3 regions of the Bacillus sp. JZ39 genome follow, and region 1 is predicted to be linked to each of the others. Evidence: riboswitches for the same ligand, from Rfam matches in the RefSeq annotation. Region 1 holds a riboswitch; each other region holds the start of a gene.
What was found. Region 1 has a riboswitch for S-adenosylmethionine ahead of metE (5-methyltetrahydropteroyltriglutamate--homocysteine S-methyltransferase). Riboswitches for the same ligand answer to the same signal wherever they lie in the genome.
Positions count from the first base shown of each region.

Region 2: linked by a shared signal. The riboswitch ahead of metI (cystathionine gamma-synthase/O-acetylhomoserine thiolyase) and the one ahead of metE (5-methyltetrahydropteroyltriglutamate--homocysteine S-methyltransferase) in region 1 are both predicted to bind S-adenosylmethionine.
Region 3: linked by a shared signal. The riboswitch ahead of metN (methionine ABC transporter ATP-binding protein MetN) and the one ahead of metE (5-methyltetrahydropteroyltriglutamate--homocysteine S-methyltransferase) in region 1 are both predicted to bind S-adenosylmethionine.

Region 1 covers NZ_CP096389.1:1,353,831-1,357,108, reverse strand. Annotated here, with positions in the region: gene isp (serine protease Isp) at 18-977, shown strand; SAM riboswitch class I at 1,110-1,265, shown strand; gene metE (5-methyltetrahydropteroyltriglutamate--homocysteine S-methyltransferase) at 1,393-3,278, shown strand, end outside.
Region 2 covers NZ_CP096389.1:1,227,457-1,230,734, reverse strand. Annotated here, with positions in the region: gene metC (cystathionine beta-lyase) at 1-688, opposite strand, end outside; gene metI (cystathionine gamma-synthase/O-acetylhomoserine thiolyase) at 681-1,802, opposite strand; SAM riboswitch class I at 1,870-1,990, opposite strand; gene M1D65_RS06395 (esterase family protein) at 2,158-2,880, shown strand; gene M1D65_RS06390 (YjcG family protein) at 2,917-3,278, shown strand, end outside.
Region 3 covers NZ_CP096389.1:3,148,075-3,151,352, reverse strand. Annotated here, with positions in the region: gene gcvH (glycine cleavage system protein GcvH) at 1-128, shown strand, start outside; gene M1D65_RS16220 (YusG family protein) at 184-420, shown strand; gene M1D65_RS16215 (toprim domain-containing protein) at 498-860, shown strand; gene M1D65_RS16210 (thioredoxin family protein) at 862-1,182, shown strand; gene M1D65_RS16205 (SCP2 sterol-binding domain-containing protein) at 1,289-1,633, shown strand; SAM riboswitch class I at 1,748-1,854, shown strand; gene metN (methionine ABC transporter ATP-binding protein MetN) at 1,960-2,985, shown strand; gene metP (methionine ABC transporter permease MetP) at 2,978-3,278, shown strand, end outside.

The sequences.
Region 1 (3,278 bases):
AAAAGGAGGGCTTTTTTATGAATGGTGAAATCCGCTTGATCCCGTATGTGACGAATGAGCAGATCATGGATGTAAACGAGCTTCCTGAGGGCATTAAAGTGATTAAGGCGCCAGAAATGTGGGCAAAAGGGGTAAAAGGCAAAAACATTAAAGTTGCTGTATTAGACACGGGCTGCGACACAAGCCACCCTGATTTAAAAAATCAAATCATCGGCGGAAAGAACTTCACGGATGACGACGGCGGCAAGGAAGATGCGATTTCCGACTACAACGGACACGGCACACACGTCGCCGGAACGATTGCAGCTAATGATTCAAACGGAGGCATTGCCGGAGTCGCGCCTGAGGCAAGCCTATTGATTGTGAAGGTTCTTGGCGGCGAGAACGGCAGCGGACAATACGAATGGATAATCAACGGCATCAATTACGCGGTGGAACAGAAAGTCGACATCATCTCAATGTCCCTTGGAGGGCCAAGCGATGTGCCAGAGCTGGAAGAAGCAGTGAAAAACGCAGTCAAAAACGGAGTGCTTGTCGTTTGTGCAGCGGGAAATGAGGGTGACGGCGACGAACGCACAGAAGAGCTTTCCTACCCCGCAGCTTATAACGAAGTCATTGCAGTTGGATCTGTTTCAGTAGCGCGAGAATTATCAGAATTTTCTAACGCAAATAAAGAGATTGACCTTGTGGCACCAGGAGAAAATATCTTATCCACCCTTCCCAACAAGAAGTACGGTAAGCTGACCGGCACTTCAATGGCTGCCCCTCATGTCAGCGGAGCGCTTGCTTTAATCAAAAGCTATGAAGAAGAATCATTTCAAAGAAAGCTTTCTGAATCTGAAGTTTTCGCACAGCTAATCCGCAGGACACTTCCTCTTGAAATTGCAAAAACGCTGGCAGGCAATGGATTCCTGTATTTAACAGCTCCTGATGAGCTCGCAGAAAAAGCAGAGCAATCACATTTGTTGACCCTATAAGATTATTTTTCTTATATAATATACACCACATCATATAAATAAAAATTTCAAATTCTATGTTGACAATGAATTTGAATTACTGTTAAGATTACCAACAAATGATTCAACTTTTCAAAAAATTAATAACATTTTCTCTTATCGAGAGTTGGGCGAGGGATTGGCCTTTTGACCCCAACAGCAACCGACCGTAATACCATTGTGAAATGGGGCGCACTGCTTTTCGCGCCGAGACTGATGTCTCATAAGGCACGGTGCTAATTCCATCAGATTGAATCTGAGAGATGAGAGAGGCAGTGTTTTACGCAGAAAAGCCTCTTTCTCTCATGGGAAAGAGGCTTTTTGTTGTGAGAAAACCTCTTAGGAGCCTGTATCCGCGGGTTAACGAGAGTGTTTTACATATAAAGGAGGAGAAACAATGACAACCATCAAAACATCGAATTTAGGATTTCCGAGAATCGGACTGAACCGGGAATGGAAAAAAGCACTTGAAGCGTATTGGAAAGGCAGTACTGATAAAGATACGTTTTTGAAGCAAATCGACGAACTTTTTTTATCCGCAGTAAAAACACAAATTGACCAACAGATTGATGTTGTGCCTGTTTCTGATTTCACACAGTATGACCATGTACTCGACACAGCAGTCAGCTTCAACTGGATCCCGAAACGTTTCAGACATTTGACTGATGCTACCGATACATACTTCGCTATCGCCCGCGGAATCAAAGACGCCGTATCTAGTGAAATGACAAAATGGTTTAATACAAATTACCATTACATCGTTCCGGAATATGACGAGAGCATTGAGTTCCGTCTGACAAGAAACAAACAACTCGAAGATTATCGCCGGATCAAACAGGAATACGGTGTGGAAACAAAGCCTGTGGTTGTCGGCCCTTATACGTTCGTTACGCTTGCTAAAGGCTATGAACCGTCTGAAGCAAAAGCGATCCAAAAACGCCTTGTGCCATTATATGTACAGCTTTTGAAAGAGCTTGAAGAAGAAGGCGTAAAATGGGTTCAAATCGATGAGCCGGCGCTCGTTACCGCCTCTAGTGAAGATGTCCGCGGTGCAAAAGAATTATTTGAAAGCATTACAAGTGAGCTTTCATCCTTGAATGTGCTTTTGCAGACGTATTTTGATTCTGTTGATGCTTATGAAGAGCTGATTTCTTACCCGGTTCAGGGAATTGGCCTTGATTTCGTTCACGACAAAGGCAGAAACCTGGAACAGCTTAAAACACATGGCTTTCCGACAGACAAAGTGCTGGCAGCCGGCGTTATCGACGGACGCAACATTTGGAAAGCGGACCTTGAAGAGCGTCTCGATGCCGTTCTTGATATTCTCAGCATTGCAAAAGTTGATGAACTGTGGATTCAGCCTTCCAGCAGCCTGCTGCATGTTCCAGTAGCGAAACACCCTGATGAGCATTTGGAAAAAGACCTATTGAACGGATTATCCTACGCAAAAGAAAAGCTGGCCGAGCTGACAGCTTTGAAAGAAGGCTTAGTATCAGGAAAAGCGGCGATCAGCGAAGAGATTCAGCAGGCTAAGGCTGATATCCAGGCGCTTAAGCAGTTTGCAACAGGCGCCAATTCTGAACAAAAGAAAGAGCTTGAGCAATTAACTGATAAAGACTTCAAGCGCCCGATTCCGTTTGAAGAACGTTTAGCCCTGCAAAATGAATCTCTCGGCCTTCCGCTTTTGCCGACGACAACGATCGGCAGCTTCCCGCAGTCTGCTGAAGTGCGGAGCGCACGCCAAAAATGGCGGAAAGCTGAGTGGTCCGATGAACAGTATCAAAACTTTATCAATGCGGAAACAAAAAGATGGATTGATATTCAGGAAGAATTGGAGCTTGATGTCCTTGTTCACGGCGAATTTGAACGGACAGACATGGTCGAATACTTTGGTGAAAAGCTGGCCGGTTTCGCCTTCACTAAATATGCCTGGGTTCAATCATACGGCTCACGCTGTGTCCGCCCGCCAGTCATTTACGGAGATGTTGAATTTATTGAACCGATGACAGTGAAAGACACAGTCTACGCACAGTCATTGACTTCCAAGCATGTAAAAGGAATGCTGACGGGCCCGGTTACAATCTTAAACTGGTCTTTCCCTCGAAACGACATCTCGAGGAAAGAAATCGCCTTCCAAATCGGGCTTGCCCTTCGCAAAGAAGTTAAAGCGCTTGAAGACGCAGGCATTCAAATCATTCAAGTCGATGAACCAGCGCTGCGTGAAGGCCTTCCATTAAAAACCCGCGATTGGGATGAGTATTTGACTTGGGCGGCAGAAGCTTT
Region 2 (3,278 bases), 130 kb from region 1:
CGTTTTGCAGCTTATACAGCTGCTTCCCAAGCTCTTCATCTTTGACAGCAGCCAAACCTGAGAGCACATCGCTGTGTCCGCTTAAGAATTTTGTCGCGCTGTGAAGTACAATATCCACGCCGAGGTCAAGCGGACGCTGCAGTGCCGGTGTCATGAATGTATTGTCCAGAAAGGTCAGACAGCCGTTTTCTTTTGCAAGCTGAACAATCGCTTTAATATCCGTAATCCCAAGTGTCGGATTTGATGGCGTCTCCATATAAATGACCTTTGTATTCGGCTTGATGCTCCGCGCCACTTCATTACGATCCGTCATGTCGACAAACGTATGCTCAATGCCAAACCGGGTCAGCACCTCTGTCACCATACGGAAGGTTCCGCCGTATACATCTTCTGTCACAAGAACGTGATCACCCTGTGACAGCAGTAAAAATGCTGTTGAGATGGCAGCCATGCCTGAACTGAAAGCAAATCCTCTTGTTCCGCCTTCCAGTGCGGCAATTGTTTCTTCGAGAGCTGTTCTTGTCGGCGTGCCAGAGCGGCTGTAATCATATGCCCCGAACTCTTCAAATGAAGATTGGTGAAAAGTCGAGGCGTGCTGAATCGGTACACTGACCGCCCCGGTTCCGCCGTCTGTTTTAAATGGATTGTGCACGAGCTGGGTTTCCAGCGTCCAATTGTGTTTACTCAAAAGAAACAGCTCCCTCTTTGACCTGACATAATGCCTGTTTTAGATCCTCTTTTAAATCTTCCGCATGTTCAATACCGACAGAAAAGCGCAGCAACCGATTGCACACCCCGTTTGCGATGCGGATCTCTTCAGGAATATCCATGTGCGTCTGGGTCGCAGGGTATGTAATAAAGCTTTCCACCCCGCCGAGGCTTTCTGCAAAACAAATGGTCTTCAGCGCTTTTAAAAACGGATTGACCCATTCTTCTTTTTGCAGACGGAAGGACAGCATGCCGCCTTTTCCGGGATACAGCACATCCGAAATTTCTTCCTGCTCTTCTAAAAACGCCGCAAGCTCCTGCGCGTTTGCCTGATGCTGGCGCATTCTGAGGCTCAGCGTCTTCATTCCTCTCATCAGAAGCCACGAATCAAATGGCGGCAGGACGGCGCCGATTGCATTTTGATGCTGAAACATTTCCTCTCCGAGCTGCTCATCCTTCACCACGACAAGTCCAGCAAGCAGATCGTTATGCCCGCCTAAATACTTGGTTGCGCTGTGAATGACAATGTCAGCTCCCAGCTCAAGCGGCCGCTGCAAGACCGGTGTATAAAATGTATTATCTACGATCAGCAGAAGACCGTGCTCCTTTGTAATCCGGGCAATATGTTCAATGTCCGCCTCCTGCATGAGGGGGTTTGTCGGCGTTTCCACAAACACCGCTTTTGTATTCGGCGTAATCTTAGAGCGTAAACAGTCCTCATCGCTGAAATCATCATAATGAAAAGTCAAGCCGTATTTTTTCCATTCATTTTCAAATAAACGGTACGTGCCGCCATATAGGTCCGATGAAACGATCAGTTCATCTCCGCTTTTAAACAGCGCCATAATCGTTTGGATAGCAGCCATTCCCGAACTAAAGGCAAGCCCTCTCGCGCCGTTTTCTAAGTTAGCGATCGCGTCCTCAACAAGCTGGCGTGTCGGATTTTTTGTGCGGACATAATCAAATCCGGTAGATTCTCCGATCCCTCTGTGGCGGTATGCTGTTGATAAATAGATAGGAGCACTCACTGTTCCCGTGACTTCATCGCTACGGTTCCCAATTTGAGCTAATTTCGTTTCAACGTGCTGTGACATATAGCTGACACCTTCCCTTTTCAAAATAAAAACCCCTTCTTCATAAGAAGAAGGGGTTTAACGCTTCTTCTTATCTTCCAAGCATAAAAAACGCTTGCTGGATTTAGCACCTTGGCGCTTTGCACATGCAAAACAAGCCGGTTGCTGAGGTTTCTAAGGGCCAGTCCCTCCACCTCTCACGATAAGAAATATCGATTTCAATTTTCTGATTGTTTTATATTAGCGCAATTCACAGTTTATTTCAACACTTTTTTCTTCGTGTGCCGAACCGTTTAAAGAGAGAAATTTCTAATAATTCATGGTACAATAATTGAAAATGCAAGAAAGTATAGTGATGTCCTGGAGGAATGTTTTTATGGCACCGAAAAACGGCACAGTGCAAGAAAAGAAATTCTTTTCAAAAGAGCTTAACGAGGAAATGACCTTGCTTGTTTATCTGCCGTCCAACTACTCCCCGCTTTATAAATACCATGTCATTATCGCGCAGGACGGCCACGATTATTTCAGGCTGGGGAGAATCGGCAGACAGGTTGAGGAATTGCTGTCGAAACGCGAAATAGACCGGAGCATTATTATCGGTGTTCCTTATAAGGATGTAAAAGAGCGCAGAAACACCTATCATCCGGAGGGTTCAAAATTTTCGGCTTATAAACGGTTCATCGCCCATGAGCTCGTTCCTTTTGCAGATGATGAGTATCCAACCTATCAGATCGGTTACGGCCGAACGCTGATCGGTGATTCGCTCGGAGCAACCGTGTCACTTATGACAGCGCTTGATTATCCGAATATGTTTGGCAACATCATCATGCAGTCTCCCTATGTTGACAAACACGTACTAGAAGCCGTAAAACAGTCAGACGATATCAAACACCTCTCTATTTATCACCAAATCGGAACAAAAGAAACTGACGTCCACACGACAGACGGGAACATTCTGGACTTTACAGAACCGAACCGGGAGCTGAAACAGCTGCTGGAGAAAAAGCTTTCCGATTATGATTTCGAGCCATTTGACGGAGACCACAAATGGACATACTGGCAGCCGCTCATCACCCCGGCGCTGAAAAAAATGCTTTAACACTCTATCATACTTTATTTCCAGGAGGGACATAATATGAAATACGGAATCGTTTTATTTCCATCAAAAAAGCTCCAAGACCTTGCAAACTCTTACAGAAAGCGCTATGACCCAAGCTACTCTCTAATCCCGCCTCATTTGACGCTGAGAGCATCCTTTGAATGCGCGGAGGAGAAAGCGGATCAGCTCGTATCACATTTAAGAAACATCGCAAAAGAGTCCCACCCACTCGTTCTCAAAATGACAAAATACAGCTCATTTGCGCCTGTCAATAATGTCATTTACATCAAAGCAGAACCGACGGAAGAGTTAAAAACACTCAATGAAAAGCTATACACCGGTGTGTTGGCAGGAGAACAGGAATATAATTTCGTTCCGCATGTGACGGTCGGCCAAAA
Region 3 (3,278 bases), 1.8 Mb from region 1:
GTCCGGAATTCGTCAACGAATCTCCGTACGAAAAAGCATGGATGATCGTCGTTGAGCCATCCGACGCTTCTGAAATTGAAAAACTGATGACAGCAGAGCAATACGAAGAGATGACACAAGAAGACTAAAACAGGATAGCCGTAAAAGCAATTGGACACGCTAACGTTATGGGAGGTGTCCAATATGGCTTTCGACAAACAAAAGCTCGATGTCACCAATGACGTGACAGGCCGCTTTCAAAATGGCCGGCTCTCGTTATATCATGATAACGAGATGATCGGCCAAATGACAAGCATGAATGAATATGAGCTTAAGTCCGGTTATTCCTTTGAAAATGAGAAATTTTATAAGACAGCCGATGTGGTCTCTGGAGACGACGCAAAATATGTAGATTGTGACTACGAAAACGGCTGGTGTTAATGTTGGCGGTGAATTTCACTGCCTTCTTTTACAATCTGAACGTTTCAAATTTGACGCGGCAGGTGAACAAGATGAAGATGGATGAGCTGGAAAAGGTTATGATTGTCGAGGGGAAATCAGATAAAGAGAAAATCGAAAGCGTCCTGAATGAACCGGTGCGCATTATCTGCACAAACGGAACAATCAGCCAGCTGAGGCTCGAGGAATTGGCTGACGAGCTTTATGATAAAGACGTCTATATATTAGTTGATGCTGATGAATCAGGTGAGAAATTGAGAAAACAGCTGAAGCGTGAATTTAATGAAGCCTGCCATCTCCATATCGACAGAGCCTATAAGGAAGTAGCGGCTGCGCCCAGGCACCATGTCGCCTCTGTATTGCTGCGTGCGAATCTGAATGTCCATACTATTTTTCTTGAAAGAAAGTCCCGAGGTGTATAGCATGAAAGAACTCCAAGAACACGAACTTGATCACATTGAAGATGATGTGTACCTTCTATATTTATATACTCCGTTTTGCGGCACCTGCCAGCTTGCAAGCAAAATGCTGACAGTGGTGAAAGAAATGCTGCCGGATGTCGCCTTCTATCAAAACAATGTCAATTACTCTCCGACATTCGCAAAAGCGTATCAAATTGAAAGCGTCCCTTGTTTTCTGCTGTTTAAAGGCGGAAAGTTGGTAGAAAGAGGATATGCATTTCATTCCGTTTCTTATTTATATGAGCTGATCAAACAAAAATCATCTTCCGCATCCCATTTATGACATATTTCTCAGCATATCCAATGAAATTGTCGTTCGTTTTATAAAGGGGTTCTTGCGACAAAGAGAGAAATGTGTATGTATGACCAACAAATAGGAGGTTGTACATATGGAGAAAGCGGAAGTTTTAGAGGATGAGTATCAGCATCTGTTTTTAAAACCCCTTTTGAATGCCTCAACATTGCTCATTACCTTCCAAGGAGAAGCAGAAGCCTTAACCGTCTCAATAAACGAACAGGGAGAAATGAAAAAAGTTTCTCCGCCCCAAACGTCCAACCTGACCTTTTACGGAAACCAAACGGAAATTATTGATTTATTGCACGGAGACATTTCCCTGCAGCACCTCATTCAGAGCGGAAGCCTCAAAGTAAAGGGGTCATTCAGGGCCCTGTTAAAACTGGAAGCCATTCTCTGGCTGACAAATGGATTTTTTCAGAGGATTTTAAAAAATTAAAAAATAATAAATTATTATAATAGTAAAAGTTGACATCATTTATTTTATTGACATTTAATCATTCGCCGTGCTATTCTACATTAAGAATTTCCGGACGAAAAAGACTATATATTTCTCTTATCAAGAGAGGTGGAGGGAAGTGCCCTATGAAGCCCGGCAACCATCAACACTGTTGAAATGGTGCCAATTCACACGAAGCGTTCAGCTTTGAAAGATGAGAGAAAGGCATTTTATATAAGCCTTTCTGCTCAAGTGTGCAGAAAGGCTTTTCTTTTGCAGAAAAAACCGGAAGATTTCTTAGAATAGTGTTAAGGCAGGTGATTGTTTTGATCAATCTTCAGGATGTTTCAAAAATTTACAAGTCGAAACATGGAGATGTCAATGCTGTCCAAAATGTCTCGCTTTCCATTAAAAAAGGTGAGATTTTTGGAATTATAGGATATAGCGGAGCTGGTAAGAGTTCCTTAATCCGTCTGCTGAACGGCCTTGAGAAACCAACCTCAGGAACCGTGGAAGTGGCGGGAACCAAGATTAATGAAGTAAATGGACGCGGTTTAAGAAAAGCACGCCATGAGATCAGTATGATTTTCCAGCATTTCAATTTGCTTTGGTCGCGGACTGTCAGAGATAATATCATGTTTCCTTTGGAAATTGCCGGAGTGAAAAAGAGCGAGCGGATCAAGCGCGCCAATGAACTGATTAAACTGGTAGGTTTAGAAGGAAAAGAAAAATCATATCCGTCCCAGCTGAGCGGCGGTCAGAAGCAGCGTGTGGGAATTGCCAGAGCGCTTGCAAACAATCCGAAGGTTCTTCTTTGTGACGAAGCGACATCAGCATTAGATCCGCAAACGACAGATTCAATTCTGGATCTATTGTCCGATATTAATGAAAGACTCGGTTTGACGATTGTGCTGATTACGCACGAAATGCATGTCATCCGCAAAATCTGCAACAGAGTCGCCGTCATGGAAAACGGCAAGGTGGTCGAAGAAGGCGAGGTTCTCGATGTCTTCAAAAATCCAAAGGAACAAATGACAAAACGATTTGTTCAGCAGGTGACAGAGCCGGAAGAAACGAAAGAGACGCTTCAGCACCTTCTTGATGATACAGCATCAGGAAAAATGGTTCAGCTCACATTTGTCGGTGAGTCAGCTGAACAGCCTCTGATTACAGAGATGATCAGAAACTTCAATGTCAGCGTCAATATTCTGCAAGGGAAAATTTCGCAGACGAAGGATGGGGCTTACGGTTCACTGTTCATCCACATTGACGGGGACGAGGAAGAAGTGCAAAACGTGATCCGATTCATTAATGACAAACAGGTGAAAGCAGAGGTGATCACGAATGTTTGAAAAATACTTCCCGAACGTTGATTTAACTGAATTATGGAACGCGACATATGAAACACTTTATATGACGCTGATTTCTTTACTGTTTGCTTTTGTCATCGGGGTCATCCTCGGCTTGCTGCTCTTTCTGACGAGCAAAGGAAGCCTCTGGCAGAATAAAGCGGTCAACTCTGTGATTGCGGCCGTTGTTAACATATTCAGATCGATTCCGTTCCTTATTTTAATTATTTTACTATTAGGTTTTACGAAATTTTTAGTCGGCACGATCTTAGGGCCAAACGCCGCATTGCCGGCGC